Regions from separate parts of the Streptomyces sp. JLYT201 genome, predicted to be linked through region 1. Evidence: riboswitches for the same ligand, from Rfam matches in the RefSeq annotation. Region 1 holds a riboswitch; each other region holds the start of a gene.
What was found. A riboswitch is a leader RNA that binds a small molecule or an ion and turns the genes downstream of it on or off. The one in region 1 is predicted to bind cyclic di-AMP.
Positions count from the first base shown of each region.

Region 2: another riboswitch for cyclic di-AMP. It lies ahead of AC5WAM_RS21840 (M23 family metallopeptidase); the one in region 1 lies ahead of AC5WAM_RS11490 (M23 family metallopeptidase).
Region 3: another riboswitch for cyclic di-AMP. It lies ahead of AC5WAM_RS24185 (transglycosylase family protein); the one in region 1 lies ahead of AC5WAM_RS11490 (M23 family metallopeptidase).
Region 4: another riboswitch for cyclic di-AMP. It lies ahead of AC5WAM_RS16440 (C40 family peptidase); the one in region 1 lies ahead of AC5WAM_RS11490 (M23 family metallopeptidase).

Region 1 is NZ_CM182551.1:2,917,051-2,924,559, forward strand. Features, by position in the region: gene AC5WAM_RS11475 (bifunctional acetate--CoA ligase family protein/GNAT family N-acetyltransferase) at 1-1,253, opposite strand, end outside; gene AC5WAM_RS11480 (HPr family phosphocarrier protein) at 1,432-1,713, shown strand; gene AC5WAM_RS11485 (GntR family transcriptional regulator) at 2,107-2,778, opposite strand; gene AC5WAM_RS11490 (M23 family metallopeptidase) at 3,067-3,900, opposite strand; cyclic di-AMP (ydaO/yuaA leader) riboswitch at 3,914-4,074, opposite strand; gene AC5WAM_RS11495 (M16 family metallopeptidase) at 4,336-5,718, opposite strand; gene AC5WAM_RS11500 (M16 family metallopeptidase) at 5,742-7,136, opposite strand.
Region 2 is NZ_CM182551.1:5,228,152-5,235,660, forward strand. Features, by position in the region: gene AC5WAM_RS21825 (alginate lyase family protein) at 1-237, shown strand, start outside; tRNA gene AC5WAM_RS21830 (tRNA-Met) at 307-380, shown strand; gene AC5WAM_RS21835 (PP2C family protein-serine/threonine phosphatase) at 658-1,767, shown strand; cyclic di-AMP (ydaO/yuaA leader) riboswitch at 1,999-2,167, shown strand; gene AC5WAM_RS21840 (M23 family metallopeptidase) at 2,180-3,322, shown strand; gene AC5WAM_RS21845 (aldo/keto reductase) at 3,570-4,514, shown strand; gene AC5WAM_RS21850 (PrsW family intramembrane metalloprotease) at 4,517-5,854, opposite strand; gene trmB (tRNA (guanosine(46)-N7)-methyltransferase TrmB) at 6,023-6,790, opposite strand; gene lhgO (L-2-hydroxyglutarate oxidase) at 6,850-7,509, opposite strand, start outside.
Region 3 is NZ_CM182551.1:5,763,643-5,771,151, reverse strand. Features, by position in the region: gene AC5WAM_RS24210 (NAD(P)/FAD-dependent oxidoreductase) at 1-636, opposite strand, end outside; gene AC5WAM_RS24205 (Ppx/GppA phosphatase family protein) at 1,079-2,035, opposite strand; gene AC5WAM_RS24200 (DUF501 domain-containing protein) at 2,236-2,757, opposite strand; gene AC5WAM_RS24195 (FtsB family cell division protein) at 2,788-3,285, opposite strand; gene eno (phosphopyruvate hydratase) at 3,367-4,647, opposite strand; gene AC5WAM_RS24185 (transglycosylase family protein) at 4,915-5,655, opposite strand; cyclic di-AMP (ydaO/yuaA leader) riboswitch at 5,660-5,845, opposite strand; gene AC5WAM_RS24180 (LysM peptidoglycan-binding domain-containing protein) at 6,037-7,143, opposite strand; gene AC5WAM_RS24175 (cytochrome P450 family protein) at 7,273-7,509, opposite strand, start outside.
Region 4 is NZ_CM182551.1:4,077,832-4,085,340, forward strand. Features, by position in the region: gene AC5WAM_RS16425 (esterase/lipase family protein) at 1-498, shown strand, start outside; gene AC5WAM_RS16430 (M23 family metallopeptidase) at 721-2,283, shown strand; gene pcrA (DNA helicase PcrA) at 2,346-4,808, opposite strand; cyclic di-AMP (ydaO/yuaA leader) riboswitch at 5,102-5,257, shown strand; gene AC5WAM_RS16440 (C40 family peptidase) at 5,266-6,558, shown strand; gene AC5WAM_RS16445 (hypothetical protein) at 6,651-7,004, opposite strand; gene AC5WAM_RS16450 (C40 family peptidase) at 7,347-7,509, shown strand, end outside.

The DNA.
Region 1 (7,509 bases):
TGGGTGAACAGGCCGATGCGGCCGGCGGCGGCCAGTTCGGGGGCCAGCGAGGCGTTCAGGCGTACGGCGGAAGCGGTGTTGATGACGCCGAAGGCGTTGGGGCCGATGAGGCGCATGCCGTAGGAGCGGGCCTGACGGACGAGTTCGCGCTGGCGTTCGAGCCCTTCGGGGCCGCTCTCGGCGTATCCGGCGGAGAGGACGACGAGGCCCTGGACGCCGTGTTCGCCGCACTCGGCGACCGCTTCCGGCACGTGCTCGGCGGGGACGGTGACGACGGCGAGGTCGACGGGCCCGGCGATGTCGCGCACGGAGCGGTGCGCGGGGACCCCCTCGACGCCCTCGGTGGTGGCCCGGTCCGCGAAGGCGCGGTTGACGGCGTGGACGCGGCCGGTGAAGCCCGCGCGCAGCAGGTTGCGCAGGACGCCGCGGCCGACGCTGTCCTCGGCGCGGCCGACGCCGATGACCGCGACGGAGCCGGGCGCGAGCAGCCGCTGCACGGAGCGGGCCTCGGCGCGCTGTTCGCGGGCGTGCTGGACGGCGACGGAGCGGTCGGTGGGCTCCAGGTCGAGTTCGAGGCGCACGACGCCGTCCTCGAAGCTGCGCTGCTGCTGGTATCCGGCGTCCGTGAAGACCTTCACCATCTTGGTGTTGGCGGGCAGGACTTCGGCGGCGAAGCGGCGGATGCCGCGTTCGCGGGCGACGGCGGCGATGTGTTCGAGCAGCGCGGAGGCGACGCCGCGGCCCTGGTGGGCGTCCTGGACGAGGAAGGCGACCTCGGCCTCGTCGGCGGGCGCCGCTGCGGGGCGGCCCTGGGCGTCGATGCGGTCGTAGCGGACGGTGGCGATGAACTCGCCGCCGATGGTGGCCGCGAGCCCGACGCGGTCCACGTGGTCGTGGTGCGTGAAGCGGTGCACGTCCTTGGCGGACAGGCGGGGGTAGGGCGCGAAGAAGCGGTAGTACTTCGACTCGTCCGAGACCTGCTCGAAGAAACTGACCAGACGGTCGGCGTCGGCGGCCGTGATGGGCCGGATGCGGGCGGTGCCGCCGTCGCGCAGCACCACGTCGGCCTCCCAGTGGGAGGGGTAGGGGTGCTGGTCCGCGCCCGTTGCCGGGGCGGAGGCGGCGTCGGCCGCGGGGGCCTGCGGGGCGGCGGGCACGGGCGCGAGCGGGGCAGCGGGCGCCGTGCCGTACGCCGGAGCGTGCGCGGCGCTGTCCGACGAGGTGTGTGCTGAGCCGTCCGCCGGGGTCTGCATGGGGCCAGGGTACGGGTCGCGCGGGCGCCGGGCCCGGGGCAATGTAGGAGGGGTCGAAGGCGCTCGGGTGGCGGGACGCGGCCCGTGGGGCAGCGCTCCGCCGGTCCTGCGGGAGCACTCGGGTCGGCATGAGACACTGGTCTAGACAAGTGTGAGACACCTGGAAGGGCAGCAACACATGGCTGAGCGCCGCGTCAACGTCGGCTGGGCCGAGGGCCTCCACGCCCGGCCCGCCTCCATCTTCGTCCGTGCGGCCACGGCCTCGGGCGTCCCCGTGACGATCGCCAAGGCCGACGGCAACCCCGTCAACGCGGCCTCGATGCTCGCGGTGCTCGGCCTGGGCGCGCAGGGCGGCGAGGAGATCGTGCTCGCTTCGGACGCCGAGGGTGCGGACGCCGCCCTGGACCGGCTGGCGAAGCTCGTCTCCGAGGGCCTCGAGGAGCTCCCGGAGACCGTCTGACACGGTCGGACACAGCGTGCCGGAGCCGCGTGAGCCACTGGGTGGCCACGCGGCTCCGTCGTGTTTTCGGGGCGCCCCCGAGGCGCGCCCGTGCGGAGTCCCGCCCGGCGAACGCCTTGGGTGAATTCACGAGCCGGTGGCGCACCACCGGTGGCACAAAGGCGGCACCCCCGGCCGGTAAATCCGGCGGGGAATTCCCACGCGCGCCTGCCGGGCTTTCACAACGCGGCGTATGAGGGCGCATACGCGCACTTCGGGTGCGTGCACTCCGCATATGAGCCCCGCATACGAGTCCCATGGCCGAGTCCCGCGTACAGGATACGGACCCCGTGTACGAGGCTCCTGTTAATCCTGTGTACGAGGTTCTCGTTAGTCCTGTGTACGGGGTGCCTGTTAATTCCGTACGCCTACTTTGTTGACGGCGCGTTGCGAACCCCTCACGCGCCCGGCGCGCGGTCGGTACGCGGACGCCGTGCGCTCGGCGTGCAGGAGCGTGAGCGCGCGGGCCCGGTCGGCGTCCTGGCGGGCGACCGCGTCGACGACCGCGGCGTGACCGGCCCACAGGTCCGTGGCCGCGGCCTGCGCGTCCGCCACGTACATCCAGGCGACCTTGTGGCGCAGTTGGGTGAGCAGGGCGATGAGGCCGGGGCTGCCGGAGGCCTGGGTGAGCGTCTCGTGGAACCAGCCGTCGAGCGCGCGCAGGTCCTCGCCGCCGCGCCGGGCCCGCTCCTGGCCGAGCCGCACGAGGCCGCGCAGGACCTTCAGATGGGCTTCGGTGCGGCGCTGGGCCGCGCGGGCGGCCGCCAGCGGCTCCAGGAGCGTACGGACCTCCAGGAGGTCGGCGGCGTCCTGCTCGGTCGGCTCGGCGACGCAGGCGCCCGCGTGCCTGCGGGTGACGACGAAGCCCTCGGCCTCCAGGGTGCGCAGGGCCTCGCGCACGGGGACGCGCGAGACGCCGTAGCGGCGGGCGAGGAGTTCTTCGGTGAGCCGCGTGCCGCGTTCGTAGACACCGGAGACGATGTCGTCCCGGATGGCCGTGCAGACCGAGTGCGCGGGAATGCGCATGACGGACCTCCGCTTTAATGCCCGCGAAACGCGTCGCGCGACGCGTTGAAGACGCCGGTGCGACGACTCCATGGACGCTGCCAGGACGGACTCTATTGCAGATGGCCGCATTTTCCGATGGGGCACCGGAATCCATGGATATCTTTTGGCCAAAGGTGTGCGCGGCGGCACGCTTACCGGTCGTGGACGCTTAGGGCCCGAGCCGTGCCCCGATGCCGAAAGCCCCGGCTCGGTGAGCCGGGGCTTTCGGGACGTGCGCGGGCGCGGGGCGCTCGCGCCGTCGATGCGTCAGACGGCCACGCCGTGGGAGCGCAGGTAGGCGATCGGATCGATGTCCGAGCCGTACTCGGCGCCGGTGCGGGCCTCGAAGTGCAGGTGCGGCCCGGAGGAGTTGCCGGTGGAGCCGGAGAGGCCGATCTGCTGACCGGGGGTGACGGCCTGGCCGACGGTGACGCTGAGGGACGACATGTGGCCGTACTGGGTGTACGTGCCGTCGTTCATCTTGATCACGACGTTGTTGCCGTAGGCGCCGCCCCAGCCCGCCTCGACGACGGTGCCCGCGCCGACCGCCTGCACCGAGGTGCCGGACGCGGCGTGGAAGTCGATGCCGGTGTGGCTGCCGGAGGACCACATGCCGCCGCCGGCCTTGTAGGAGGTGGAGACGTAGGAGCCGGCGACCGGGGCCACGTAGGCGTTCAGGCGCTTGCGCTCGGCGTCACGGGCGGCGCGCTCGCGGGCCCGCTCCTTGGCCTCCTTCGCCGCCTTGGCCTCGGCCTCCTTCTCGGCCTTCTCCTTCGCGGCGGCCTCGGCCTTGCGCTTCTGCTCGGCGGCCTTCTGCCGCGCCGCCTCTTCCGCCTTCTTCTGGGCGGCGGCGTCGTTGGCGGCCTGCTTCTGGGCGGCGGCCTGGGCGTCGATCTCGTCGGCCAGCGTGTCGTTGATGGCGATGGCCTGCGTGAGGCCGGTGCTCGCGTGGTCCGCGGAGCCGTCGGCGGCGAGGGCCGGAGCGGCCAGGCCCGAGATGACACCGGTGGTGGTGAGGGCGGCGACGCCCGCGGCGCTGGCGGTGGTGCGCGTGATGCGGCTCGGACGGCGGTGCTTGCCGGTCGGGCGGATGAGCGCCATGAAGCGGCTGGTCCTTTCCTTCCTTCTCGCCTACCGGGTTAGCTGACGGGTTCGGAGCAGGAAGGTCTCCTACGGACTCCTCGCCTCGCGGCAAGGGGACCGATTCACCCCAGGGACGTGTGGGTCCCCGGCTCCCCTGGCTCGCGCCGTACGGGGACTCGGCGATGACTGTGCGGTGCCGCGGGCGCGGCGTACTGCGTGACGTACAGCCGCACTGACGCTAAACGTCTCATCTTTCAATCGACAAACGGATCCCGCCTTTTGTAGCGCACGCCACACGGCAGACACCCAACCTCCATGTCAATTCGGACATATGGCGGCATGCCGGGACCCCGGAGGCTTCCTGCGCCTCCGGGGTCCCTTGGGTTACGCGGCGTTCATTCCGGTTTGCCCCTTGCGGCCCGGTGGGGCCGCTTCACGGCGTGTGTGCCGCAATCAGCCGGTGACAACCGTCACTTCGCCGATGCCGAGGGCCCTGACGGGCTCCTCGATCTGTGCGGCGTCACCGACGAGCACCGTCACCAGACGGTCACTCGGGAACGCGCTCACGACGGCCGCGGTGGCCTCCACCGTGCCCGTCCCGGCCAACTGCCGGTACAGGGTCGCCTGGAAGTCGTCCGGCAGTTCCTGCTCCACCTGGTCGGCGAGCGTCGCGGCGACGGCGGCGGCCGTCTCGTACTTCAGCGGGGCCACGCCCACCAGGTTCTGCACGGCGACGTCGCGCTCGGCGTCCGTGAGGCCCTCGGCGGCGAGGGTGCGCAGGACCTTCCACAGGTCGTCGAGCGCCGGGCCCGTGTTCGGCGTGTCCACGGAGCCGCTGATGGCCAGCATGGCGACGCCCGGGGCGCCCTCCGGGGACCGCGGGGCCGCGGAGCGCAGCACCTGGCTGAAGGCGCGCACGCCGTACGTGTACCCCTTCTCCTCGCGCAGGACGCGGTCCAGGCGCGAGGTGAGGGTGCCGCCCAGGCAGTACGTCCCGAGGACCTGCGCCGGCCAGACGATGTCGTGCCGGTCCGCGCCCACGCGGCCGATGAGGAGCTGCGTCTGGACGGCGCCGGGGCGGTCCACGATGACGACGCGGCCGGTGTCGTCGGCGGTCACCTGGGACATCACGTGCGGCTCCGCCGACCCGCCCGTCCAGGCGCCGAGGGTGTCGGCGAGGACGGCGTCGAGGTCCGTGCCCGTGAGGTCGCCGACCACGACGGCGGTGGCCGTGGCGGGGCGCACGTGCTTCTCGTAGAAGGCGCGTACGGCCGCGGAGTCGATGGCGGTGACCGTCTCCTCGGTGCCCTGGCGCGGGCGCGACATGCGCGAGGTGGCCGGGAAGAGCTGCTTGGCCAGCTCCTTGGCGGCGCGGCGCGCGGGGTTGGCGGTCTCGTGCGGGATCTCGTCCAGGCGGTTGCGGACGAGGCGCTCGATCTCGCCGTCCTCGAAGGCGGGCGCGCGCAGCGCGTCGGCCAGCAGGCCCAGGCCCTTCGCCAGGCGGGAGACGGGCACTTCGAGGGAGAGCCGGACGCCGGGGTGGTCGGCGTGCGCGTCCAGCGTGGCGCCGCAGCGGTCCAGCTCGGCGGCGAACTCCTCGGCGGAGTGCTTGTCGGTGCCTTCGGAGAACGCCCGCGCCATGATCGTGGACACGCCGTCCAGGCCCTGCGGCTCGGCGTCCAGGGGCGCGTCGAGGTGGACCTCGACGGCGACGAGCTGCTGGCCGGGGCGGTGGCAGCGCAGCACCGTCAGGCCATTGGCCAGGGCGCCGCGCTCGGGGGCCGGGAAGGCCCAGGGCTTGGCCGTGCCCGCCTGGGGCTGCGGGTGGAACTGCATCTTCACAGACGTCTCAGCCTCGCTCACTTCGCCGCCTCCTCTTCCTGCTGGGTCTCGGCGGCTTCCTGCTGGGTCTCGGCGGCCGTGCCGTCCGCGCCGTCGGCGTCCTCCGCGGCGGCCACCGGCTCGTACACCAGGACCGCGCGGTTGTCGGGGCGCAGGCGCGCCTTGGCGACCTCCTGGACCTCGGCCGCGGTGATGTCGAGGACGCGCTGGACCGCGGTGAGGGCGAGCTGCGGGTCACCGAAGAGCACGGCGAACCGGCACAGCTCGTCCGCGCGGCCCGCGACCGTGCCGAGACGGTCGAGCCACTCGCGCTCCAACTGGGCCTGGGCCCGTTCCATTTCCTCCGGGGTCGGGCCCTCCTCGGCGAACCGGGCGAGCTCCTCGTCGACGGCGGCCTCGATGACGGGGACCTCCACGTCGCCCGAGGTCTTCACGTCGAGCCAGCCGAGCGAGGGCGCCCCGGCGAGCCGCAGCAGGCCGAACCCGGCGGTCACCGCGGTGCGGTCGCGGCGCACCAGGCGGTTGTAGAGCCGGGAGGACTCGCCGCTGCCGAGCACCGTCAGGGCCAGGTCGGCCGCGTCGCACGCGCGCGTGCCGTCCTGGGGCAGGCGGTAGGCGGCCATCAGGGCGCGGGCCGGGACGTCCTCCTCGACGACCTCGCGCAGCTCCTCGCCGATGCGCTCGGGCAGCGAGCCGTCGCGCGGCGGCTGCTTGCCGTCGTGCCCGGGGATGGACCCGAAGTACTTCTCGACCCAGGCGAGCGTCTGCTCCGGGTCGATGTCGCCGACCACGGACAGGACCGCGTTGTTCGGCGCGTAGTACGTGCGGAAGAAGTTCCGGGCGTCCTCGAGGGTGGCCGCGTCCAGGTCGGCCATGGAGCCGATCGGGGTGTGGTGGTAGGGGTGGCCCTCCGGGTACGACAGGGCGGTGAGCTTCTCGAAGGCCGTGCCGTAGGGGACGTTGTCGTAGCGCTGGCGGCGTTCGTTCTTCACCACGTCGCGCTGGTTCTCCATGGACTCCTCGTCGAGTGCCGCCAGGAGGGAGCCCATCCGGTCCGCCTCCAGCCACAGGGCGAGCTCCAGCTGGTGCGCGGGCATGGTCTCGAAGTAGTTGGTGCGCTCGAAGCTGGTGGTGCCGTTCAACGAGCCGCCGGCGCCCTGCACCAGTTCGAAGTGACCGTTGCCGTGCACCTGCTGCGAGCCCTGGAACATCAGGTGCTCGAAGAGGTGAGCCAGACCGGTGCGCCCCTTGACTTCGTGGCGCGAGCCCACGTCGTACCAGAGGCACACCGCGGCGACCGGGGTCAGGTGGTCCTCGGAGAGCACCACGCGCAGGCCGTTGGCAAGGCGGTGCTCGGTCGCTGCCAGACCGCCGGAGCCTGCCGCGGCTGTGGCCGTGTGACCCATGGGCATGTACGTCCCTTCGATCGCTGAATCCTCAATAGCTTTTGCCGGTCCTGCCACTGTATGCAAGCCCGCAGACCCCTGGCGAAGTTCCCGTTCCGCGCTCCGGGTCGTCGGTGTTCGCCGTGGGCGTGATCGCGGCGGGGCGTGCGTGGGCGTGTGCGGTGCGCCGGGGCCCGCGGCGGGTCCCGGCGCCGCGCGGCTCCGCCCCCGGCTCCGCACCGGTACCGACCCCGGTTCCGCACCGGTCCTGACTCCGGTTCCGCACCGGTCCTGCCCCCGGCCCCGCCCTGGCTCCGCCTGCGGTTCCGCCCCGGTTCGCGGCGTGGAACGGGGGTGCCGCGCGGCCGGGGCGTGCCCGCGCCACGCCGCTGACCGCCTG
Region 2 (7,509 bases), 2.3 Mb from region 1:
GCCGCGTTCGAGTTCCACTCCGGCTACCAGCTCGGCGCCACCGCGCCCGGCTGGCTGTGCGGCGGCAGGCTCCAGCGCGACCTCGGGCCCGACACGGAGGTCGGCCTGAACCATCTGCGCGGCCGCCTCGGCATGGACCTGCCGAACACCCGGAAGCTCACCCTGGAGCGGCGCCCGGAGGGCACCGACGACCTGTTCGTGGCCTGGGAGACGCTCACGCACGCGGAGAACACCTGAGGCGCGGAGGGCACCTCGGGTACCAGTTCGCGTTCTGTGCCCCTGATGGCGTACTGTTGGGTTCACCGACGCGGGGTGGAGCAGCTCGGTAGCTCGCTGGGCTCATAACCCAGAGGTCGCAGGTTCAAATCCTGTCCCCGCTACTGAAGAGCCGAAGGCCCGGAATCCCCAGGGATTCCGGGCCTTCGGCGTTCCCGGGCGCCGCCAGGAGGCGCACGCCGTCCGCGCGGGCAGGCGCGCCACCGCCCCGCGCCAGGGCGCACGCTGCCCGCCGGATCACCCACTCGGAGCACGCCGGGTCGCCCCCGGGCCGCAACGCGGGAAGCCTTGGGCCGATGCGGCGGGTCTGCGGCGGGAGTCGAGCGGTGGTTGCTTTGGGCGGTGGGGGCCTCCGTGCCGGTGCCGGTCCGGGGACGTGCCATGGGCGCTGAGGGCCGGGCGCCGCGGCGCGAGCGGGCCCTCACCCGTGTGCTGCCCCCGCTCCTGATCGTCTTCGGGGTCGCCTTCGACGCGCTCACGCCGCCCCAGTTCACCGCGTCCCCGCTGTTCGCCGCCGCGCCCCTGATCGCGGCCCCGTTCTTCTCGCTCGGCACCACCGTGGCGACGGCCGCCGTGTCCTGCGCCGCCGTGCTCGCCCTGCGCATCGACAACCACTCGGGCGTGGACGTGGAGGTCGTCACCTCGTTCGTCACCATGCTGACCGTCGGTGCCCTCGCCGTCGTGATCAACCGCGTCGTCCGCCGCGGCGACGCCCGCCTCGCCTCCGCCCGCTCCATCGCCGAGGCCGCGCAGCGGGCCGTCCTGCCGCAGCCGGACCCGCGCATCGGCGGCCTGGACGTCGCCGCCCGGTACGAGGCCGCGCAGGCCGACGCCTTCATCGGCGGCGACCTGTACGCGGTGCAGGACACCCCGCACGGCGTCCGGCTGATCGTCGGCGACGTACGCGGCAAGGGCATGGGCGCGGTGGCCGCCGTCGCCGTCGTCATCGGCGCCTTCCGCGAGGCGGCCGAGCAGGAGGCCACCCTGGAAGCCGTGGCGCAGCGCCTGGAACGCGCCCTGGCGCGCGAGGGCACGCGGCGCGACGGGCTCGACGCCTTCGAAGGGTTCACCACGGCGGTCCTCGCGGAGATCCCGCACGGCGGCGGCAGCGTGCGCCTGGTCAACCGCGGCCACCCCGAGCCGCTGCTGCTGCGCGCCGACGGGCACCTGCGCGTGCTCTCGCCCGCCGAACCCGCGCTGCCGCTCGGCATGGGCGACCTCGGCGCCTGGCCCGACCGCGCGGACGAGACCGACTTCCCGCCCGGATCCACGCTGCTGCTCCACACCGACGGGCTCAGCGAGGCCCGGGACGCGCGGGGCGCCTTCTACGACCCCGCGGCCCGGCTCGGCGGCCGCGTCTTCTCGGGCGCGGACGCCCCCGACGCGCTCCTGTCCACGCTCGTCGCCGAGGTCCTGGACCACACCGGCGGCGGCGCCACCGACGACATGGCGCTCCTCGCCGTACGACGACCCGTCACGCCGCGTGACTGAACGGAGTCCCAGCGCACTGCAACTGACGACCCGTCATCCGCGAGTGAAGATCGATTTCGCTGCGCAGCGTCATGACGCGCGCTCAACTCGCCCTATTCCCAACCTTGATGTCCCGTTGTGTTTGTGGCGTAAGCGTTAACGATCAACTCGAACAGCTTGGAATACCGCCCCGCTGTCTATTAACGTTCGATAACGCAGCGCGGTCGTCCCAGCCGTCACACCCGGCGGCTCCGCGCGCACGCGCCTAATCCCGCAAGGGAGCCGGGGAACCACCATCTTGGGGTGAATCGGACGCCTCTCGCGCACGCGGACCCGTATCCGCCGTGCACGAGCAGCGGCCGTAGGAGACCTTCCTGCTCCGAACCCGTCAGCTAACCCGGTAGGCGAGAAGGAAGGAAAGGAGTGCGCCCCCGTGGCGTCCAACCGGCCTGCCCCAGAAGCGCTCTGCATACCCCACGGCGGTCTCATCGAGGGCGCCGACGGCGGCGAAGGACCCGGGGGACACACCGGGCACGCCGACCACGCCGAGGCCTCCGCGCCCGCCGGGTACGCCGGTTACGCCGCCCAGGAGCCCCCGGCCTCCTGGGAGGAGTGGAACCCCACCGCGGAGACCGTCCGCCCCGTGCGCGGCAAGCACCGCATCCACAAGAAGGGCGGCGGCGGCCTCGCCCGCAGCTCCACCGTCCTCGGCGTCGGCGTCATCGCCGCCGTCGGCGCGGGCGGCATCGCCACCGCGCAGGGCGGCAAGCCGCCCGTCTCCATCGCCCTGCCGGACCTCGCGTCCGTCGCGGACTCGCTGCCCGGCGTCGGCGCCCTGGTCGACGGCGACGACACCGCCGCACCGGCCACCGCCGCGGCCGCGGCGCCGCTCAGCTCCGCGGGCGTCACCGGCGCCGACGCCGAGCGGGGCACCACGGACGCGGGGGAGGCCCTGCGGGCCCGCATCCTCCAGCAGGCCGAGAACCAGCACCGCCAGGCGGACGACGCGCAGCGCAGGCAGGCCCAGGACGCGGCCGTGGCCAGGGCCGCCGCGACCGCCACGGCCCAGCAGGGCAAGGCGGCGGCCGAGGCCAAGGCGAAGGCCGCGGAGGAGAAGCGGAAGAAGGCGGAGGCGGCCCGCAAGAAGCGCGAGGCCGAGCGCCTCGCGAAGCTCGCCAAGAGCTTCACGCTCCCCGTCTCCTCGTACGTGCTGACCTCGCACTTCGGTGACTCCGGCTCCATGTGGTCCTCCGGCAGCCACACCGGCCTCGACTTCGCGGGAGCCAGCGGCACCCCCCTCAAGGCCGTCCACTCCGGCACCATCACGGAGGCCGGCTGGGCGCGCGCGTACGGCTACCGCACGGTCCTGAAGCTCGATGACGGCACCGAGATCTGGTACTGCCACCAGTCCTCGCTCTCCGTCAGCGTGGGCCAGAAGGTCAGCACCGGCGACGTCATCGGCCGCATGGGCGGCACGGGCAACGTCACCGGGGTCCACCTCCACCTGGAGGTCAGGACGGGCGGCGCGGCCATCGACCCGCTGTCCTGGCTGCGCGGCAAGGGCCTGACGCCCTGATCCCGCCCGCGGCCAGCTGACGGCTGAGCGCCGACCGCTTGGCCGCCGGCCGCTGACCGCGAAGGGCCCTCAGACTCCGGCGGCCCTGGCGACGACCCCCCGACGCCAGGGCCGCCGGTTCCCCGTTGCGCGGGCCTCCCCGGCCGGGTTGGGCCTCCCCGGCCGGGTTCCACATGCTGGAATCCATTGTCTGGAATCCGCCGTCCGCCGCCGGAATTCCCGACTTCGCAAGGGTGTTGGCGCCGGTATGACCACTCTTCGCCCTCTGGGATCGTCCGACCTCGAAGTCTTCCCGCTCGCCCTCGGCGGCAACGTCTTCGGCTGGACCGCTGACCAGGACCAGTCCTTCGCCGTCCTCGACGCCTACGCCGCCGCGGGCGGCAACTTCATAGACACCGCGGACGCCTACACGTTCTGGGTGCCCGGCAACAAGGGCGGCGAGTCCGAGACCGTCCTCGGGCGGTGGATGGCCGAGCGCGGCAACCGCGACGACGTCGTGGTCGCCACCAAGGTCGGCGCGCTGCCCGAGTACAAGGGCCTGTCCGCGAGCACCATCAAGGCCGCCGCCGAGGAGTCGCTGCGCCGCCTCGGCACCGACTACATCGACCTGTACTACACGCACTACGACGACCCGTCCGTGCCCGTCGAGGAGTTCATCACCGCCCTCGACGAACTGGTGCGGTCCGGCAAGGTGCGCGCGATCGCCGCGTCGAACATCACCGCCGAGCGCCTCCAGGAGTCCCTCGACTTCTCCGACCGCGAGGGCCTGGTGCGGTACGTGGCGCTCCAGCCGCACTACAACCTCGTCTCGCGCGACACCTACGAGGGCCCCCTCCAGGAGATCGCGTCGCGCTCCGGGCTCGCCGCCGTCCCGTACTTCGGCCTCGCCGCGGGCTTCCTGACCGGCAAGTACCGCCCGGGCACGCAGGTCGACAGCGCCCGGGCCGAGAAGGCGGGCGAGTATCTGGCCACCGAGCGCGGCCGCCGCGTCCTCACGGCCCTCGACGAGGTGGCCGAGGCCCATGACGCGCAGGTCGCCACCGTCGCCCTCGCCTGGCTCGCCGCGCAGCCCACCGTGGCGGCGCCGATCGCCTCGGCCCGCACCCTGGAGCAGCTTCCGGCGCTCCTCGCGGTGGGCGACCTGGAGCTGACCGAGGCCGAGCTCGCGGCCCTCACGGCGGCCTCCGCCTGACGTCAGGGCCGATAGGGGTTGTGGCACGGGGGAAGCACCGGGCCGTACGCCCCGACGGGCCCGTACGCGGCGTGCGGCAGCGGCACCAGGACCGGGGCCGTCGCCCGCGCCGCGTACCCGAGCGCGGGCGCGGCCACGGCCCTGCGCTCCCACAGGGCCTGGAGGAGCTCCCGCTCCCGCGCGACGAAGTCGGCGCCCGCCCTGCCGTGCCGGGCGCGGTGGCGCAGGAGCGCGAGGGCCGTCGCGCAGGTCTCGTACTCGACGACGGTGCGGCCCGCGGGCTTGCCCAGGTGGAAGGCCGCGTAGTCACGGGCGAGCGCGCGGGCCGGCAGGGAGCCGAGCGCGTGGGGCTCGGGCGCGGTGAGCCAGCCCGCGGCCACGTACACGGGCAGCTCGTCGCGCACGAGGCGCAGCTCGCGCCGGCGCAGCCAGACGGCCAGCCAGGTGAGCAGCCCGAAGACCGGCAGCATGAAGGTCGCGTAGACGACGAAGAAGCCGTACTCGCCGAAGCCCGCGGAGCCGTTCCAGAAGGCGTGCAGGCCCATCGCGAGGAGCAGCCCGGCGCACGGCAGCAGCGTGCGCCGGGCGGTGTGGTGCTCGGCGGTCACGGCGGCGGTGCCGAAGCCGATGCCGGTGAGCACGGTGAAGAGCGGATGCGCGAACGGTGACATGACAACGCGGACGAAGAAGGTCGCGGCGGTCACCGAGGCGAGGCCGCTCTCGCCGCTGAGCTGGTCGGTGCCGAAGGCGTTGCCGAGGTAGAGGATGTTCTCGGTGAACGCGAAGCCGGTGGCGGTGACGCCCGCTATCACGAACCCGTCGACGACCCCGGTGAAGTCGGCTCTGCGGAACAGGAAGACGAGCAGGACGGCCGCCGCCTTCGCCGTCTCCTCGACGACGGGGGCTATGACGGTCGCGCCCAGGGTGTCCGCGCTGGTCGGGTCGGCCGTCGCGGTGGCTATCCAGCGGGTCGCGAAGCTGTTCGCCATGATCGCGATCAGTGCGGCCGCGCAGGCGCCCCAGGAGAAGGCGAACAGCAGGTTCCGCCAGGGCCCCGGCGCCACCCGGTCCAGCCAGCGGAACGCGGCGATCAGCAGCGGCACGGGGAGCGTGGCGAGGCCGAGCCCCACCAGGAAGCCCTCGGTGCCGGTCTGCTCGCGCACCAGGGCGAGGATCACCAGGCCGGAGAGGGCCAGCAGGATGACGAGGCCCGTCGCCCGGATGGCCCCGCGCTGCCACCAGCGCGGACGCCGGGGCCCGGCTGCCCCGGCGGACGCGTCGGACCCGGCGGGCCCGCCGGGCGGCGTCGGGTGGCTCGGGAGTGCGGGGCTGGTGGCCACGGATCGACCCTAACGAGGGTTGCGGCGGGCCGCGACGGTGCCTCGGCGACGACGGGCGGCGGAGCCGACGGTGCCTCGGCTGGGGCGGGCCGCGGAGCCGGCGGCGACCCCCGGCCAGGCGGGCCGCGGGGTCGGCGGTGGCCCGGCCCCCGCGGCCCGCGGAGCGCCTCAGTCCTGGGCGAGCGTGGCGGCGCGGCGGAACAGCAGGTCGTTCACGACGTGTCCCTTCCGCAGGCCCTGGCCCTCGAAGCGGGTCTGCGGCCGGAAGTCGGGCCGGGGCGCGTACCCACCGTCCGCCTGGGTGTTCTCGAAGTCGGGGTGCGCGCCGAGCACTTCCAGCATGTGCTCCGCGTACGGCTCCCAGTCCGTGGCGCAGTGCAGCACCGCGCCGGGCTTGAGCCGGGGCGCGAGCAGCGTCAGGAAGTCCGGCTGGATCAGGCGCCGCTTGTTGTGGCGGGCCTTGGGCCAGGGGTCGGGGAAGTACACGCGCGCGCCGTCCAGGCTCTCCGGGGCGAGCATCTCCCGGAGCAGGATCACGGCGTCGCCGTTGGCGACCCGGATGTTGGACAGGCCGTTCCGCTCCGCGAGATTCAGCAGGTTGCCCTGGCCGGGGGTGTGCACGTCCACGGCGAGGATGTTGGTGTCCGGGTCCGCGGCCGCCATCTGCGCGGTGGCCTCGCCCATGCCGAAGCCGATCTCCAGGACGACGGGCGCCTCGGAGCCGAACAGCTCCTGGAGGTCGAGCACCTTGGCGCCGTCGATGTCGAAGCCCCACTTCGGCCACAGCCGCTGCAGGGCGTCGCCCTGCGCGGTGGTGACCCGGCTGCGGCGCGGCGTGAAGCTGCGGATCCGCCGCTCGAACCGGCCGCCGGAGGGGTCGGGCACGGGACCTTCGGGGAAACGGGGGGCGCCCTTCGGGCGGGAGTTCTCAGACACAGTGCCGTCGATTTTAGTGCGGCGGGACCGGACGGGGGCGCCCCGAGCCGCCGGTCGGGTCAGCGCAGCGCGGCGAGGACCCGGCGGGCCACCTCCCGGCCGATGGGCAGCGAGGCGGTGGCCGCGGGCGAGGGCGCGTTCAGCACGTGCACGGCCCGGGCTCCCTCCTGGATCAGGAAGTCGTCGACGAGGGTGCCGTCCCGCAGCACGGCCTGCGCCCGCACGCCCGCGGCCGCGGGCACCAGGTCCTCGGCCCGCACGCCGGGCAGCAGCCGCCGCACGGCCTCGGTGAACGCCTCCTTGGACAGGGACCTGCGCAGCTCCCCCGCCCCGTACCGCCAGTGGCGCCGGGCGATCCGCCAGGAGCCCGGCCAGGCGAGCGTCCCGGCGAGCTCGCGGGGCCGCACCACCGACCAGTCGTACCCCTCGCGGGCCAGCGCGGGGACCGCGTTCGGCCCGACGTGGACGCCGCCGTCGACGCCGCGCGTGAGGTGCACGCCGAGGAAGGGGAAGGCCGGGTCGGGCACGGGATACACGAGCCCGCGCACGAGCTCGGGCCGGGCGAGCGTGAAGTACTCCCCCCGGAAGGGCACGATCCGCATGTCGGGCTCGTCGCCGGTCAGGCGGGCGATCCGGTCGCAGTGCAGCCCCGCGCAGTTGACGAGGACCTTGGCGCGCAGCACGTCCCCGCGCGCGGTGCGCACGGCGACGCCGCGGTC
Region 3 (7,509 bases), 2.8 Mb from region 1:
CTTGTCGGCCGCGTCGACCAGGACGAAGCGCATGTCCTCGCGCGACACGGTGTTGTAGTACTTCGCCGCGTCGCGGGCCATGTCCTCGACCTCGCCGACGGTCTCGGCACCGGCGAAGCCACCGCCGACGAAGACGAAGGTCAGCGCCTTGCGGCGGACCTCCTCGTCGGTCGTGGAGTCGGCCTTGTCCAGCTGCTCGAGCACGTGGTTGCGCAGGCCGATGGCCTCCTCGATGCCCTTCATGCCGATGCCCTGCTCGGCGAGGCCGGGGATCGGGAAGGTGCGGGAGACCGCGCCCATGGCGATGACCAGGTAGTCGAACGGCAGCTCGTACGCCTCGCCGACGAGCGGCGCGATCGTGGCGACCTTGCGGTCCTGGTCGATGGTCGTGACCCGACCGGTCAGTACCTCGGCCTTGGGCAGCACGCGTCGCAGCGGGACGACGACGTGCCTCGGCGAGATGCTGCCGGCGGCGGCTTCGGGGAGGAAGGGCTGGTACGTCATGTACGAGCGCGGGTCGACGACCGTGACGGTCGCCTCGCCGTAGCGCATCTTCTTGAGAATGCGACGAGCTGCGTACAGGCCTACGTACCCACCGCCTACTACGAGGATCCTGGGACGCTCCGTGGTGCTCATGCCATTGAGTATCCACCCCCTCGGAGGGGGTCGCTCGTGCGCCCCTTCACAAGGATGGGTGGGGCCTCTGCTACACTTCGCCGCCCACGTGACGGAGGTCATGACACCTCAGGGGAACCAGCCGGTGCCGCGAGTCGTTGTCAACCCCTCGTGAGCAGCCACTCCGGGCCGCAACACCGGGTGAACCACTCCTCGGTTCACACCCCTGTAACACCTGCGATGCGCCGCGAGCGTCAGTCTCGCGCCTTCAAAACCCCGCCTGCGGGCCCGAAACTCCTCGGAACCACGCCCTACTGGGCCGTTTTCCTTGTGAAGAACTTCACGAACTTTCCCGACGGAGTGTCGCCGCCGGGCCGCCGAAGCCGCCCGACGGCTGCTCAAACGACATCCGCCCCGCTCAAGCGATGATCCACCGGGCCCCGCCGAGGAGACCCGCGCGGGGCTACGCGCCGAGCTCCTCCGCCACCTTCCAGGCGATGCCGTCCAGGATGTCGTGTTCGCTCACGACCACCTCGCGGGCACCGACCCGCTCCATGATCGAGAGCAGCACGAGGGCGCCCGCCGCGATCACGTCGACCCGGCCCGGGTGCATCACGGGGATCGCCGCGCGCTCGGCGTGCGTCGACTGCGCGAGCCGCTCCACGATGGCCTTGACCTGCTCGTACGAGATGCGCGAGTGGTGGATCGCGGCGGACTCGTACGCGTCGAGGCCGAGCGCGATCCCGGCCACCGTGGTGACCGAGCCCGCGAGCCCCACCAGGGTCCGCGCCTCGCGCAGCGGGACTGTCTCCTCGGCCAGGTCGAGCGCCGCGGCGATGTCCGCGCGGACGGCGGCGAGCTGCTCGGCGGTCGGCGGGTCGGTGACGGCGCCGTCGCGCACGAAGTGCCGCTCGGTCATGCGCACGCAGCCGACGTCCACGGAGCGGGCCGCCCGGACGCTGCCGTCGCCCACGACGAACTCCGTGGAGCCGCCGCCGATGTCCACGACGAGGTAGGGCGTCTCCAGGTCGGCGCGGCCCGTCAGCTCCTTGGTGGCGCCCGTGAAGGAGAACTCCGCCTCCTGGTCGCCGCTGATCACCTCCGGCTCGACGCCGAGGATGTCCAGGACGCCGCGGACGAACTCCTCGCGGTTCTCCGCGTCGCGCGACGCGGAGGTCGCCACGAAGCGGGTGCGCTGCGCGCCGTGCTCCTTGATGACGGCGGCGTACTCGCGGCAGGCCGCGAAGGTCCGCTCCAGGGCCTCGGGGGCCAGGCGGCCCGTCTTGTCCACACCCTGACCGAGGCGGACGATCTGCATGCGGCGGTCGAGGTCGACGAGCTCGCCGGTCCGCGGGTCCGCGTCCGCGACGAGGAGGCGGATCGAGTTCGTGCCACAGTCGATGGCGGCCACGCGGGTCACGCTGGGTGCTCCTTTGCGTTGACGGGTAGGGGGCAGCGGGGGGCTGTGCCCACCCGTTCCGCCCTGCGGAACGATGGCCCACACCGGGAAGACGGACGATCAGGCGCTCCGCGTCGGGGCCGGTCCTCGCACAGCTGGGGCTTGCGGGTGGGCGGGTGGGGGGCGATCCCGCCGCGGTAGCGGCGGGTCCGGGTACCTGCTCAGCCCTCGGCAGGAGAAACGCACGGGCCCTTGCGCCACCACTCCGGGAGCATGGCGATGGCCTCGTCGCCCAGGGGGTTCACGCCGGGGCCCGCGGCCAGGGAGTGGGCGACCAGGACGTGCAGGCACTTCACGCGGTCCGGCATGCCGCCGGCCGAGGGAAAGCCCTCCAGGACCTCGATGGAGTCGCGCCGGGCGATGTAGTCCTCGTGCGCCGCGCGGTACGCGGCGGCGAGCTCCGGGTCGGTCGCGAGCCGCTCCGTCATCTCCTTCATCACGCCGTTCGCCTCCAGCGTGCCGATCGCGGAGGCCGCGCGCGGGCACGACAGATAGAACGTCGTCGGGAACGGCGTGCCGTCCTCCAGACGGGGGGCCGTCTCGACCACGTCCGGGTTGCCGCAGGGGCAGCGGTGGGCGATGGCCCGCAGGCCGCGCGGCGGGCGGCCCAGCTGCTCCTGGAACGCGGCGATGTCGGCGTCCGTGGGCGCGGTGGACTCGGTCTGGGGCGGGGGCGTTTCCATGCCTGTCTTTCGGTGGGTGCGAGGGTCGGATCAGTTGTCGTCGGGACGGCCCGCGGCGCCGGAGCCGTCCGCCTTGTCGATGCCGTCCCAGACGTTGGAGTACCAGGGCCGGTCGGTGCCGCCCCCGTCGGGGCGGTGGCGGTCGGCGGCCTGGGGGTCGATCACCGTGAAGCCGGTCTCGCCGGGCATCACGTAGTGCAGCCGGTCGCGGATGCGCTGCTCGGCGTAGGCGTCGTCCTGCCAGCGGGCCTTCTCGTCGCGCAGGCGCTCGACGTTCTCGCGGTGCTCGGCCTGCTTCTGCCGCTGCTCGGCGATCTCGGCGCGCTGCGAGACGTACTGCCGTATCGGGTAGGCGAGCGCGACCACCAGCGAGCACACCACGAGGACGAGCAGCGCCGCGCGCCCGGTGAGCCGCGAGCGGCGGGCCTGGCGCTTGGTCTGGGAGCGGTAGACGCGCTCCGCGGTCTGCTCGCCGAGCAGCTTGAGCCGCGTCGCGGTGGAGAACCGGTCGCGGTTCCGCACTGCCATGTCCGCCTCCCCACTACGTGCGTACGTCCCCGCACACGGTACGGGACCGAGTACGGGGACGTACGTACGACTGGCTAGGCCTCAGCCCTTGAAGCGCGGGAACGCGCTGCGGCCGGCGTACACCGCGGCGTCGTCGAGGATCTCCTCGATGCGCAGGAGCTGGTTGTACTTGGCGACGCGGTCCGAGCGGGCCGGGGCGCCGGTCTTGATCTGGCCGCAGTTCACCGCGACGGCGAGGTCGGCGATGGTGACGTCCTCGGTCTCGCCGGAGCGGTGGGACATCATGCACTTGAAGCCGTTGCGCTGGGCCAGCTCGACGGCGTCCAGGGTCTCGGTCAGCGAGCCGATCTGGTTGACCTTGACGAGCAGCGCGTTGGCGGCGTCCTCGTCGATGCCGCGCTGGAGGCGCTCGGGGTTGGTGACGAAGAGGTCGTCGCCGACGATCTGGACCTTGTCGCCCAGCTTCTCGGTGATGATCTTCCAGCCGTCCCAGTCGTCCTCGTACAGCGGGTCCTCGATGGAGACCAGCGGGTACGCGGAGACCAGCTCGGCGTAGTAGTCGGTCATCTCGGCGGCCGAGCGGGACTTGCCCTCGAACTCGTAGGAGCCGTCCTTGTAGAACTCGGACGCGGCGACGTCGAGCGCCAGCGCGATCTGCTCGCCCGGGACGTAACCGGCCTGCTTGATGGCCTCGACGATGAGGTCGAGGGCGGCGCGGTTGGACTCCAGGTTCGGCGCGAAGCCGCCCTCGTCGCCGAGGCCGGTGGACAGGCCCTTGTTCTTCAGGACCTTCTTCAGCGTGTGGTAGACCTCGGCGCCCCAGCGCAGGGCCTCGGAGAAGGACTCAGCGCCGATCGGGGCGATCATGAACTCCTGGATGTCGACGTTGGAGTCCGCGTGGGATCCGCCGTTCAGGATGTTCATCATCGGCACCGGCAGCAGGTGCGCGTTCGGGCCGCCCAGGTAGCGGAAGAGCGGCAGGTCGGAGGCCTCGGAGGCGGCGTGGGCCACGGCGAGGGAGACGCCGAGGATGGCGTTGGCGCCGAGGGAGCCCTTGTTGTCCGTGGCGTCCAGGTCGAACATGGCCTGGTCGATCAGGCGCTGCTCGGTGGCGTCGTAGCCGACGAGCTCCGGGCCGATCTGCTCGATGACGGCGAGGACGGCCTTCTCCACGCCCTTGCCGCCGTAGCGGTTGGCGTCTCCGTCACGGAGTTCGATGGCCTCGAAGGCGCCGGTGGAGGCGCCGGACGGGACGGCCGCACGGCCGGTGGAGCCGTCGTCGAGGCCGACCTCGACCTCGACCGTGGGATTGCCTCGGGAGTCCAGGATTTCCCGGGCTACGACGACGTCGATGGACGGCACGAGCATCTCCTTATGGGATGTGACGCGGGGTACGCGGGGGTACTAGGGGCCGCGCTGGCCCCTGCGACACGAGCCTAACCGGCTCCGGGGCATCGGCCATCCGACCGCCCAGCACATGGACGGACCGACGGACCGAACGCGGATAGTTCCCTCAGCAAACAAACTACCGGACAAAAAGGTACCGCCCCGGTGCGGCGGGGGGACGCGCACCGGGGCGGTAGCCCATGGGGACGGGGCGGCTCCGGGCGCTGCCGGGGCCGGGGCGGGTCAGCTGAGGTGCAGCTGCTGGCCCGGGTAGATGAAGTCGGCGTCGGAGACGATGTCGTCGTTCAGCTGGTACAGCTTCTGCCAGCCGCCCTTGACGTCGTGCTCCTGGGCGATCTTGGACAGGGTGTCGCCGGACTCGACCTTGTACTCGCCGTCGCCCTTCTTCACGACCTTGCCGGTCGGGGTCTGGACGGTCTTCTTCTCGACCTGCGGGGCGGCCTGCTGCGGCTGGTGCTGCGGCTGCGGCTGCGGCTTGGGAGCGGCCTGCTGCTGCGGCTGGGCCTGCTGCTGCGGCCGCGGCTTGTTCTGCTGCTGCGGCTGCTGCTGGCCACCGCCGGAGGAGCCGCCGCCGGTGTACGGGGAGCCGGACAGGCCCACGCCGCACTTCGGCCACGCGCCCTTGCCCTGGCCCGCGAGGACCTTCTCGGCGATCTCGATCTGCTGGGCCTTGGAGGCCTTGTCGGCGGTCGGCGCGTACTTGGTGCCGCCGTACGCCGCCCAGGTGGAGGCGGAGAACTGGACGCCGCCGTAGTAGCCGTTGCCGGTGTTGATGGACCAGTTGCCGCCGGACTCGCACGCGGCGACGCGGTCCCACTCGGCGGGAGTGGCGGCGTTGGCCGTGCCGGCCGCCATCAGCGGGGCGGCGACAGCGGCACCGGTGACACCGACGACGGTGGCGGCGCGGGTGGCCTTGTCGAGCTTGGTCGGACGACGGTGCTTGCCCTTGCCGGAACGCAGCATGAAGTGATCCCCTCACCGACGCCTGCGAGGTGAGCTGTCGGGTTCGGGCGGGTGAGTGCCCGGCCGCACGTCCTAGCGCGCGACTTCACCCCTAGCCGTGTCCGTACGTCCCGCGGTCTGGCGACCGCTCAACGTCCGGGCCCGGCACTTACCTTGGGTCCCCCGCTCCTGCCTTCGGCGCTCGAAGCGACGACTGTTCCCGTCCGGCCGTTGGCAGGATTCGGCGTACCGACCGGCGGGGCCCGCTGTGGCGAGCGGTCATGACCGTAGTCAGGCAATCAGCCGAATTTCAAAGACGATCAGGGCTTCTGAGACCCATCTCTCACTTGCCTCTCACCGTCTTTAAACCGGACATTCATCGCGAACTGCCGGGCTTTCGGCCTACTTCCCGCCCGGCTTCCCCTCCGTCACTTCCTTGTCCTCGGCCCCCAGTTCGAGCCGCTGACCGGGGAGGATGAGGTCCGGGTCGGAGCCGACGGTCTTCTTGTTGCCCGCGTACAGATCCGTCCAGCCGCCGTCAAGGTCGTGGCTGTCGGCGATCGCCGAGAGGTTGTCGCCGGAGCGGACCGTGTACGTGCCCGCGGCGCGCCCGGCGGCGGGGACGTCCCGCGCGTCGCCGCGCGAGGCGTGGCGCCCGGGGCCGGTGTCGCCGGACGGGGCGTTCTCGTCGGCGCGGTCGCCGCGGTGGCGGCCGGAGGTGCCGTCCCGGGACGCGTCGTCCGAGCCGGGCCCGGCGCTGTCGGACTCCCGCGGCGAAGCGCTGTCGTGCGCACCGGACTTGTCGGAGCCGTCGGCGGCGGGCTTGCGGTGCTTGCCGCCGCGCCCGTCGCTCTTCTCGCCCGCCTCGGCGCGGTCGGCGCCGCCGTCCCGGCTGTCCGCTTCGTGACTCTTGTCTCGCGCGCCGGCGGAACCGCCGGGCCTCTCGGCCTTCCCGGAGCCGTCCGCGTCCGTGGCGGCGCCCGCGCGCTCGCCCTTCGCGTCCTTCTCCTCGCCCGCGCCCTTCTTGTCCTTGTCCTTCTCCTTGCCCTCGTCCTTGCCGGACGTCGCGGACCCCTCGGAGTCCGCGGGGCGCGGCGGGGACGTCGGCAGGCCCGGGTCGACGTCGGCGGCCTCGCCGCCCTTCGTCAGGCCGGCGGCCGGGGCGCAGTTCGGCCAGGCGTCGGGGCCCCGGTCGGCGAGCACGTTCTCGGCGACGTGGATCTGCTGGGAGCGGCTCGCCTGGTCGGCGCTCGGCGCGTAGGACAGGCCGCCGTACCGCTCCCAGGTGTCCTGGGTGAGCTGGAGGCCGCCGTAGTAGCCGCTGCCCTTGGCGCTCCACGCGCCGCCGCTCTCGCACTCCGCGACCTTGTCCCACGTCTCGGCGTCCGCCGCGCTCGCGCTCGACGCACCGAGGAGCGGGATGGCGATGGCGGATCCGGTGACGCCCGCCGTGACGAGGATCGCCGGGACCTGGCGGGGGCGACGGTGACGGCCTTGGCCGGAGAGCATGCAGGTGCCTTTCGTGGACGACAGGTCGGGCGCGGCGCGAGCGCGCGAGCGCGCGGGTGCCGGGCCGTCGTGAACGTAGCGGCACTCGAACGCCAGTCACAAGTCGGTTCAGCCGAGATCACGCGAAAGTCACATTGTTGACGGCCCATCAGCACGAGTGACCCGCGGGGCGGGTGTGAAACGCACCGGCAACGTCCTGAGGCCCCGCATGATGAGCCCCCCGCGCCACCTCAACTCCTCAGGGGCCGCGGCCAGTTGCAGGTCGGGCAGGCGGCGCAGCAGGGTGGCGAGGGCGGTCTGCCCCTCCAGGCGGGCGAGCGGGGCGCCGAGGCAGTAGTGGATGCCGTGGCCGTAGCCGAGGTGCTG
Region 4 (7,509 bases), 1.2 Mb from region 1:
GCCGAGCTGCTCGGCCGCCACGTGGCGGAGATCTGCGAGCGCACGGGACACGAGCGCGTGGACATCGTCGGCCACAGCCTCGGCGGCCTCATCGCCCGCTACTACACGCAGCGGCTCGGCGGCGACGCCCGCGTCCGCACGCTGGTCACGCTCGGCACCCCGCACACGGGCACCCGCGTCGTGCCGCTCGCGGACGCGCACCCGATCGTCCGCCAGATGCGGCCGGGCTCGGACGTCATCGAGGAGCTGCGGGAGCCCGCGCCGGGCTGCCGTACGCAGTTCGTGAGCTTCTGGAGCGAGCTGGACCAGGTGATGGACCCGGTCGAGACGGCCTGCGTCGACCACCCCGACCTGAGCGCGCAGAACGTCCGCGTCTCCGGCATCGGGCACCTCGCCCTGCCGGTGCACCCCGCCGTCGCCTCGGCGATCCGGCAGGCGCTCGACCTCGCGGCCCCGGCCGCCGACACCCCGGCGTCGACCGACGGACTGACGGCCTGACGGTCCCAGAGCCGCACGCCGCGAAGGCCCCTGACCTCGAATGACCTCGAACATTCCTCGAACGCAAGGCCAAGCCTGTGCCCACAGTCCGCCGAAAGGCGGCCGAATGCCCGTTTCCTGCGAACGCGGAACCTGCCGAAGATTGTCGCGCCCGCATACCGCCGGGTACAGTCGCGGCACTGCGCTGCCAGCCCCCATGCTGTCGAGGCGAAAGAGAAGTTGGTGAACGACCGTCACCCGCCGGGGACCCCCACTCCGGCCCCGGCACCCGACGCCGACTACGCTCCCTACGGTTCCTACGACCAGAGCGCGCAGCACGTCGGCTACGGGTACGACGGCTACGCCACCGGCACCTTCGCCGCCACCGGGTTCAACGCCCCAGGTGGCTATGACGGCACGGGCGTCTTCGACACTTCCGGCTCCGGATTCGCGGTCGGCGGAGGCTTCCCCTCCGACCCGCTCTTCGGCGAGCTCCCCGGCCAGGCCTACGACACCGGCCAGTGGGCCACCACGGGCCGCCAGCCCCTGGGTCACGACGGGTTCAGCGCCCCGCAGGGCCTCTCCCCGTACGACACGGGCAGCCACGACACCACGGGCATGTGGGACACCGGCGGGTATCAGCAGCTCGCGGACATCCCGTCACAGCCGGGCCCCGACGCCACCGCCACCTGGGACGTCGGCACCTGGGCCGACGCCCAGCAGACCGGCCAGTGGGCCACCCAGGTCTTCGACACCGGCGCGTACGACGCCACCGCCTGGAACGCGGACGGCGGCCACGAGCCGTACGGCGCGACACCCGAGACGTACGGCGCCGAGGCCACGGACGGGACCGCCGCGGCAGCCCCCGACGCGGGCGACGCCTACGAGAACGGCGACTCCCTGTCCGACGGGTACGGCCAACCGGCCACCGGCGAGCACGAGTTCACGGCCGACGACACGCCCGGCGACGCACCCGGCGGCATCGAAGCGGATGCGAACCTCGGCGAGCACGCCCCCGCCGAGCGCCCTCGCTCCGCGCGCGCCGCCGCCCCGCGCACCCGCACCCGGTCGCGCCGCTCCCCCGCCAAGCGTTCCGCGCTGCTCACCGTCGCCGTGCCGTCGGCATGTGTGATGGGCGTCGCGGGAGTGGCCGCCGCCTCGGTGGGCGGCCTCAGCGGAGGCGACGACGACACCAAGGAGACGCGGGCGGCCTCCGCCCCGGACACCGCGTCCGTGCAGCCGTCCGCCGCGAACAACAAGCTCGACACCCAGCTGGCCAACCTCTCGGCCGACGCGGGCGACTTCGCCGACCGCGCGAGCCGTACGCAGGAACGTATTGACCTCAAGGCCGCCAAGGACGCCGCGCACAGGAAGGCGGTCGCCGAGGCCGCGCGCAAGGAGCGGCTGCGCCCGAAGTTCGCGCTCCCCGTCGCCCAGCACGGCCTGAGCGCGTACTACGGCCAGGCGGGCATCAACTGGATGTCGCAGCACTCCGGCATCGACTTCCCGGTGTCGTACGGCACGCCCGTGATGGCCGCGACCGACGGAGTCGTCTCCACGAAGTGGAACAGCGCCTACGGAAACATGGCGATCGTGACCGCCAAGGACGGCACGGAGACGTGGTACTGCCACCTCTCCACGCACAAGATCTCCAACGGCCCCGTGAAGGCGGGCGACACCATCGCCTTCTCCGGGAACTCCGGCAACTCCACCGGCCCCCATCTGCACTTCGAGGTGCGCCCCGGCGGCGGCTCGGCGATAGACCCCCTGCCGTGGCTGCGCAGCCACGGCCTGGACCCGACGTAGGCGGACGCGAGCACCGCCGCCCTCTTCGTGGAGGCGGCCGGGACCCCTCCACGAAGAGTCGCTCAGAGCTTCTCGACCGGCGCGTACCGCAGCAGCAGGCGCTTCGGCTTCTCCCCGCCGAAGTCCACCGTCGCCTCGGCGTTCGCCCCACTGCCCTTCACACCGACCACCGTGCCGAGGCCGAACTGGTCGTGCGTGACGCGGTCGCCCACGGCGAGCGAGACCACCGGCTTCTCCGCCGCCCGGCGCGTGGCAAAGCCCTGCGCGCCCCCCGCGCGCGAGCGCGACGACGACAGCGAGGACGCCACTCCCCCGGCGGGCCCCGACGAGGCGGGTGCGCCGACGGAACCCGTCCGCTTCCACTCCAGGTGAGCCGCCGGGATCTCCTCCAGGAAGCGCGACGGCGGGTTGTACGAAGGCTGGCCCCAGGCGCTGCGCATCGAGGACCGCGTGAGGTAGAGCCGCTCCCGCGCGCGCGTGATGCCGACGTACGCGAGGCGGCGCTCCTCCTCCAGCTCCTTGGTCTGGCCGAGGGCGCGCATGTGCGGGAACACGCCGTCCTCCATGCCCGTCAGGAACACGACGGGGAATTCGAGGCCCTTGGCGGTGTGCAGCGTCATCAGCGTGATGACGCCCGAGCCGTCGTCCTCCTCGTCGGGGATCTGGTCGGAGTCGGCGACGAGCGCCACCCGCTCCAGGAAGTCGGACAGCGACCCCGCTTCGCCCTCCTGGCGCTCCTGCTCGAACTCCAGGGCCACGGCGGCCAGTTCCTGGAGGTTCTCGATGCGCGTCTCGTCCTGCGGGTCCGTGGAGGACTGCAACTCGGCCAGGTACCCGGTCCGTTCGAGCACAGCCTCCAGGACGACCGCCGGGCCCGCGCCCGACTCGACGACGGTGCGCAGCTCCTCCATGAGGGCGTTGAACCGCTTGACGGCGTTCACCGAGCGGGCCGCCATGCCGTACGCCTCGTCCACGCGGCGCAGGGCCTGCGGGAAGGAGATCTTCTCGCGCTGCGCGAGCGCGTCGATCATGGCTTCGGCGCGGTCGCCGATGCCGCGCTTCGGCACGTTCAGAATGCGGCGCATCGGTACGCCGTCCTCCGGGTTGGCGAGGACCCGCAGGTAGGCCAGGACGTCGCGGACTTCCTTGCGCTCGTAGAAGCGGACGCCGCCGACGACCTTGTAGGGCAGGCCGACGCGGATGAAGATCTCTTCGAAGACACGCGACTGCGCGTTCGTCCGGTAGAAGATCGCCACGTCGCCGGCCTTCGCGTCGCCCGCGTCCGTGAGGCGGTCGATCTCGTCGGCGACGAACTGCGCCTCGTCGTGCTCGGTGTCGGCGACGTAGCCGGTGATGCCGGCGCCCGCGCCCGCGTTCGTCCACAGGTTCTTGGGGCGGCGGCTCTCGTTGCGCTCGATGACCGCGTTGGCGGCGCTGAGGATCGTCTGCGTGGAGCGGTAGTTCTGCTCCAGGAGGATCGTGGTGGCGTCCGCGTAGTCCTCCTCGAACTGGAGGATGTTGCGGATCGTGGCGCCGCGGAAGGCGTAGATGGACTGGTCGGCGTCACCGACCACGCACAGCTCGCCGGGCGCCTCGCCTTCCTCGCCCTCCGCCGGAGCGGGGCCGACCAGCTCGCGCACCAGCGCGTACTGCGCGTGGTTCGTGTCCTGGTACTCGTCGACCATGACGTGCCGGAAGCGGCGGCGGTAGTGCTCGGCGACGTCCGGGAAGGCGCGCAGGAGGTGCACCGTCGTCATGATCAGGTCGTCGAAGTCCAGGGCGTTGGCCTCGCGGAGGCGCGACTGGTACATCGCGTACGCCTGGGCGAGGGTCTTCTCGAAGCCGTCGGCGGCCTGGGCGGCGAAGTCCTCCTCGTCGATCAGCTCGTTCTTCAGGTTCGAGATCTTGGCGCTGAAGGACTTCGGCGGGAACTTCTTCGGATCCAGGTCCAGGTCCCGGCAGACCAGGGCCATCAGGCGCTTGGAGTCCGCGGCGTCGTAGATCGAGAACGAGGACGTGAAGCCCAGCTTCTTGTACTCGCGGCGCAGGATGCGCACGCACGCGCTGTGGAACGTCGACACCCACATCGCGCCCGCGCGCGGGCCGACGAGCTGCTCGACGCGCTCCTTCATCTCGCCCGCGGCCTTGTTCGTGAACGTGATCGCGAGGATCTGGCCGGGGTGCACCCCGCGCTCGGCGAGCAGGTACGCGATGCGGTGGGTCAGTACGCGGGTCTTGCCGGAGCCCGCGCCCGCGACGATGAGCAGGGGGGATCCCGCGTGCACGACGGCCGCGCGCTGATTCTCGTTCAGCCCGTCGAGGAGCGCCGCCGGGTCGAGGGCCGGACGGGGGGCGCCGTCCCGGTAGTACCCGTCCCGGGGTGCGGGCGCGTCGAACTTCCCGTCGAACAGGTCGTCCGGAATCGGCTCCGGAGCGCTGTCCTCGGGCGGCGGCGGGGGCTCCTCCTCAGCGCCCTGCGAGGGCTTGAGGTCCGCCAGGAAGCTGTCGTCAAAGAGGCTGCTCATCGCCTCCCGAGTCTAGGCGGCCCCACTGACAAACCACCCCGGGTTCCGGCCACCACCGCGGCCGCCCGGCGCCGTCCACGGGGTGCCACCGGACGGTCACGCCGGGCCACGCCGCAGGTGAGCCGCGTCGCGGCGGCGCCGGGGAGGGCACGGGGGTGCGGAAAGTCACGAAAACGTATCGGGCATATCGAACATCAATCTTCCCCCGCGCCACAGGAGTTGGCTAGCGTGCTCCGCGGGCCGCACGTCCCCCCAAACCGGCGAACCACGCCGGGCCGCGCGGCCTCCGCCGAGTCCGACGCGCGCCGATCCCGACGTGTCCGGAGCCGGGGACCCACCATGATCCTGGGGTGAATCCGTCCCGCTGCGCCTCGCACGGGCCGGTAGGGCAGCCCTTCCGAACCGCCCGAACCCGACAGCTAACCCGGTAGGCGGTCCACGGAAGGAGTCGCCTCCCTTGGCGTCGCACCGCAAGCCGCGCACCCGCTCCCCCCTGGCACGCAGCGCCCCCGCACTCGGCATCACGACGGCCGCGCTGACCTCCGTAGCGCTCTTGTCACAGAGCGCGAACGCGGCACCGTCCGCCCCCGCGAAGCCCACCAGGCCCGCCGAACCGAGTCTCGAAGAGGTGCAGAAGAAGGTCGACGACCTCTACCACCAGGCGGGCGTGGCCACCCAGAAGTACAACTCGGCCAAGGAACGCACCGACAAGCAGCGCAAGCACGTCGACAAGCTCCTGGACGACGTCGCCGAGCGCACGGACGACCTGAACGAGGCCCGTCGGCAGCTCGGCTCCTTCGCGGCCGCCCAGTACCGCACCGGCGCCGTCTCCGAGACCGCCGCCCTGATGCTCGCCGACGACCCGAAGGGCTTCTTCGACCAGAACCACCTCGCGGACCGGCTCACCCACCGCCAGAAGAAGGCCGTCGACGACTACCAGACCCAGCAGGTGGCGGCCACCAAGCAGCGCGCGAAGGCCGCGAAGAGCCTGAAGACGCTCAGTGACTCCCGTGACGAGCTGAAGGCGAGCAAGCGGACCGTCCAGAGCAAGCTCGGCGAGGCCCGCACCCTCCTGTCGAAGCTGACCGCCGAGGAGAAGGCGCGGCTCGCCGCGATCGAGAAGCGGAAGGAGGAGGCGGCTCGGCGCAAGGCCGCCGAGCTGGCGCGCGAGCAGGCGGAGGAGGAGCGCAAGCGGAAGGCCGAGGAGGCCCGGAAGGAGCGGGAGCAGGGCTCCGGCGGCGGCTCGGGGACGGGAGCCGGGTCGGGCGCCGACACCGGGTCCGGCACCGGCACCGGCACCGGCACCGGCTCGGGATCGGGCACGGGATCCGACTCTGATTCCGGTTCGGGTTCCGGTTCTGGTTCGGGTTCGGGTTCCGGGAACACGGACGGCGGGTACGCCGCGAAGGCCGAGAAGGTGATCGGCTTCGCCGAGAAGCAGATCGGCAAGCCCTACGTATGGGGCGCCACGGGCCCCGGCTCCTACGACTGCTCCGGGCTCACGCAGGCCGCGTGGAAGACCGCCGGAATCTCGCTGCCCCGCACCACCTGGGACCAGGTGAAGGTCGGCACGACGGTGTCCACGTCCAGCGCCAAACGCGGTGACCTGGTCTTCTTCTACGACGACATCAGCCACGTAGGGATCTACATAGGCAACGGCAAGATGATCCACGCCCCCAAGCCGGGCGCGAACGTACGCGTCGAGTCGATCTACTACATGCCGATCCACAGCGTGGTCCGGCCCGCCTGACCCGTCTCCGTAGGAGGGCGACACGTTTTCGGCCCTCTCCGTAGAGGTGTCGCTCTTCTACGGAGAGGGCCGAAAACGTGGGCAGCGGGCGGTTACGTCCACAGGACGGCGATGAAGATGTTCGCCGTCGTCAGCGCGCCGACCGCGCCGAACATCGCCTTGTCGACCTTCTCCTCGTCGCGCTTCAGGTACACGAGCCCGAGGATCACGACGAGGACCGCCATCTTGATGCCGATCTTGAGGTTGTTGACCTCGTTGTCGTCGGCCTGGTTCAGGCCGACCAGGGCCACGCCCGTGATCAGCATGGTGAGCGCGCCGTGCAGCATCGGGGGGCTGAAGCGGGCCGTGCCGTCACCCATCGCCTTCATCTGGGTCAGGAAGCCGCCCAGGAGCGAGGCGATGCCGATGATGTGCAGGCCGACGAAGAGATGGATGAGTACGTCCATGGGGCGGAGCCTAACCGGGCCCGTATCACCCCCCTCCAGGCAGGTGGACCACAAACACCACATCGGTCACAGGAACGGGTGAAGCGGGCGCCGACCGGCCGCCGGAGCGGTCGCGCCCGGTCACGAGCGGGCCGCGGGCGCCACTTCCGCACAACAGGTCACGACCCGGTGACGGCGAGGTTTAGCGTCCATGACCGGTGACCGGCTCCCCACCGTCGTCCGGACCAGGGACGGCAGCCGGACATCACCGCCGAGAAGTCCGGCGGCGCCCCGTTCCCCCTGTGCGCGGCGCCGCCGGACCCGTACCCGGACCTGGCCACTGTGGAAGGACGTGAAGCCTCCGTGGCACAGCACCGCAAGCCGAAGCAGCGCTCGCTCAGCGGCCATACGGCCCGTACCGCCGCCACTCTCGCCCTCGCGTCGGCCGCCACGGCGACCGCCTTCGAGGGCACCGGGCACGCCGAACCACGGCTCTCCCTCGGCGAGGTGCGAGCCAAGGTCGACC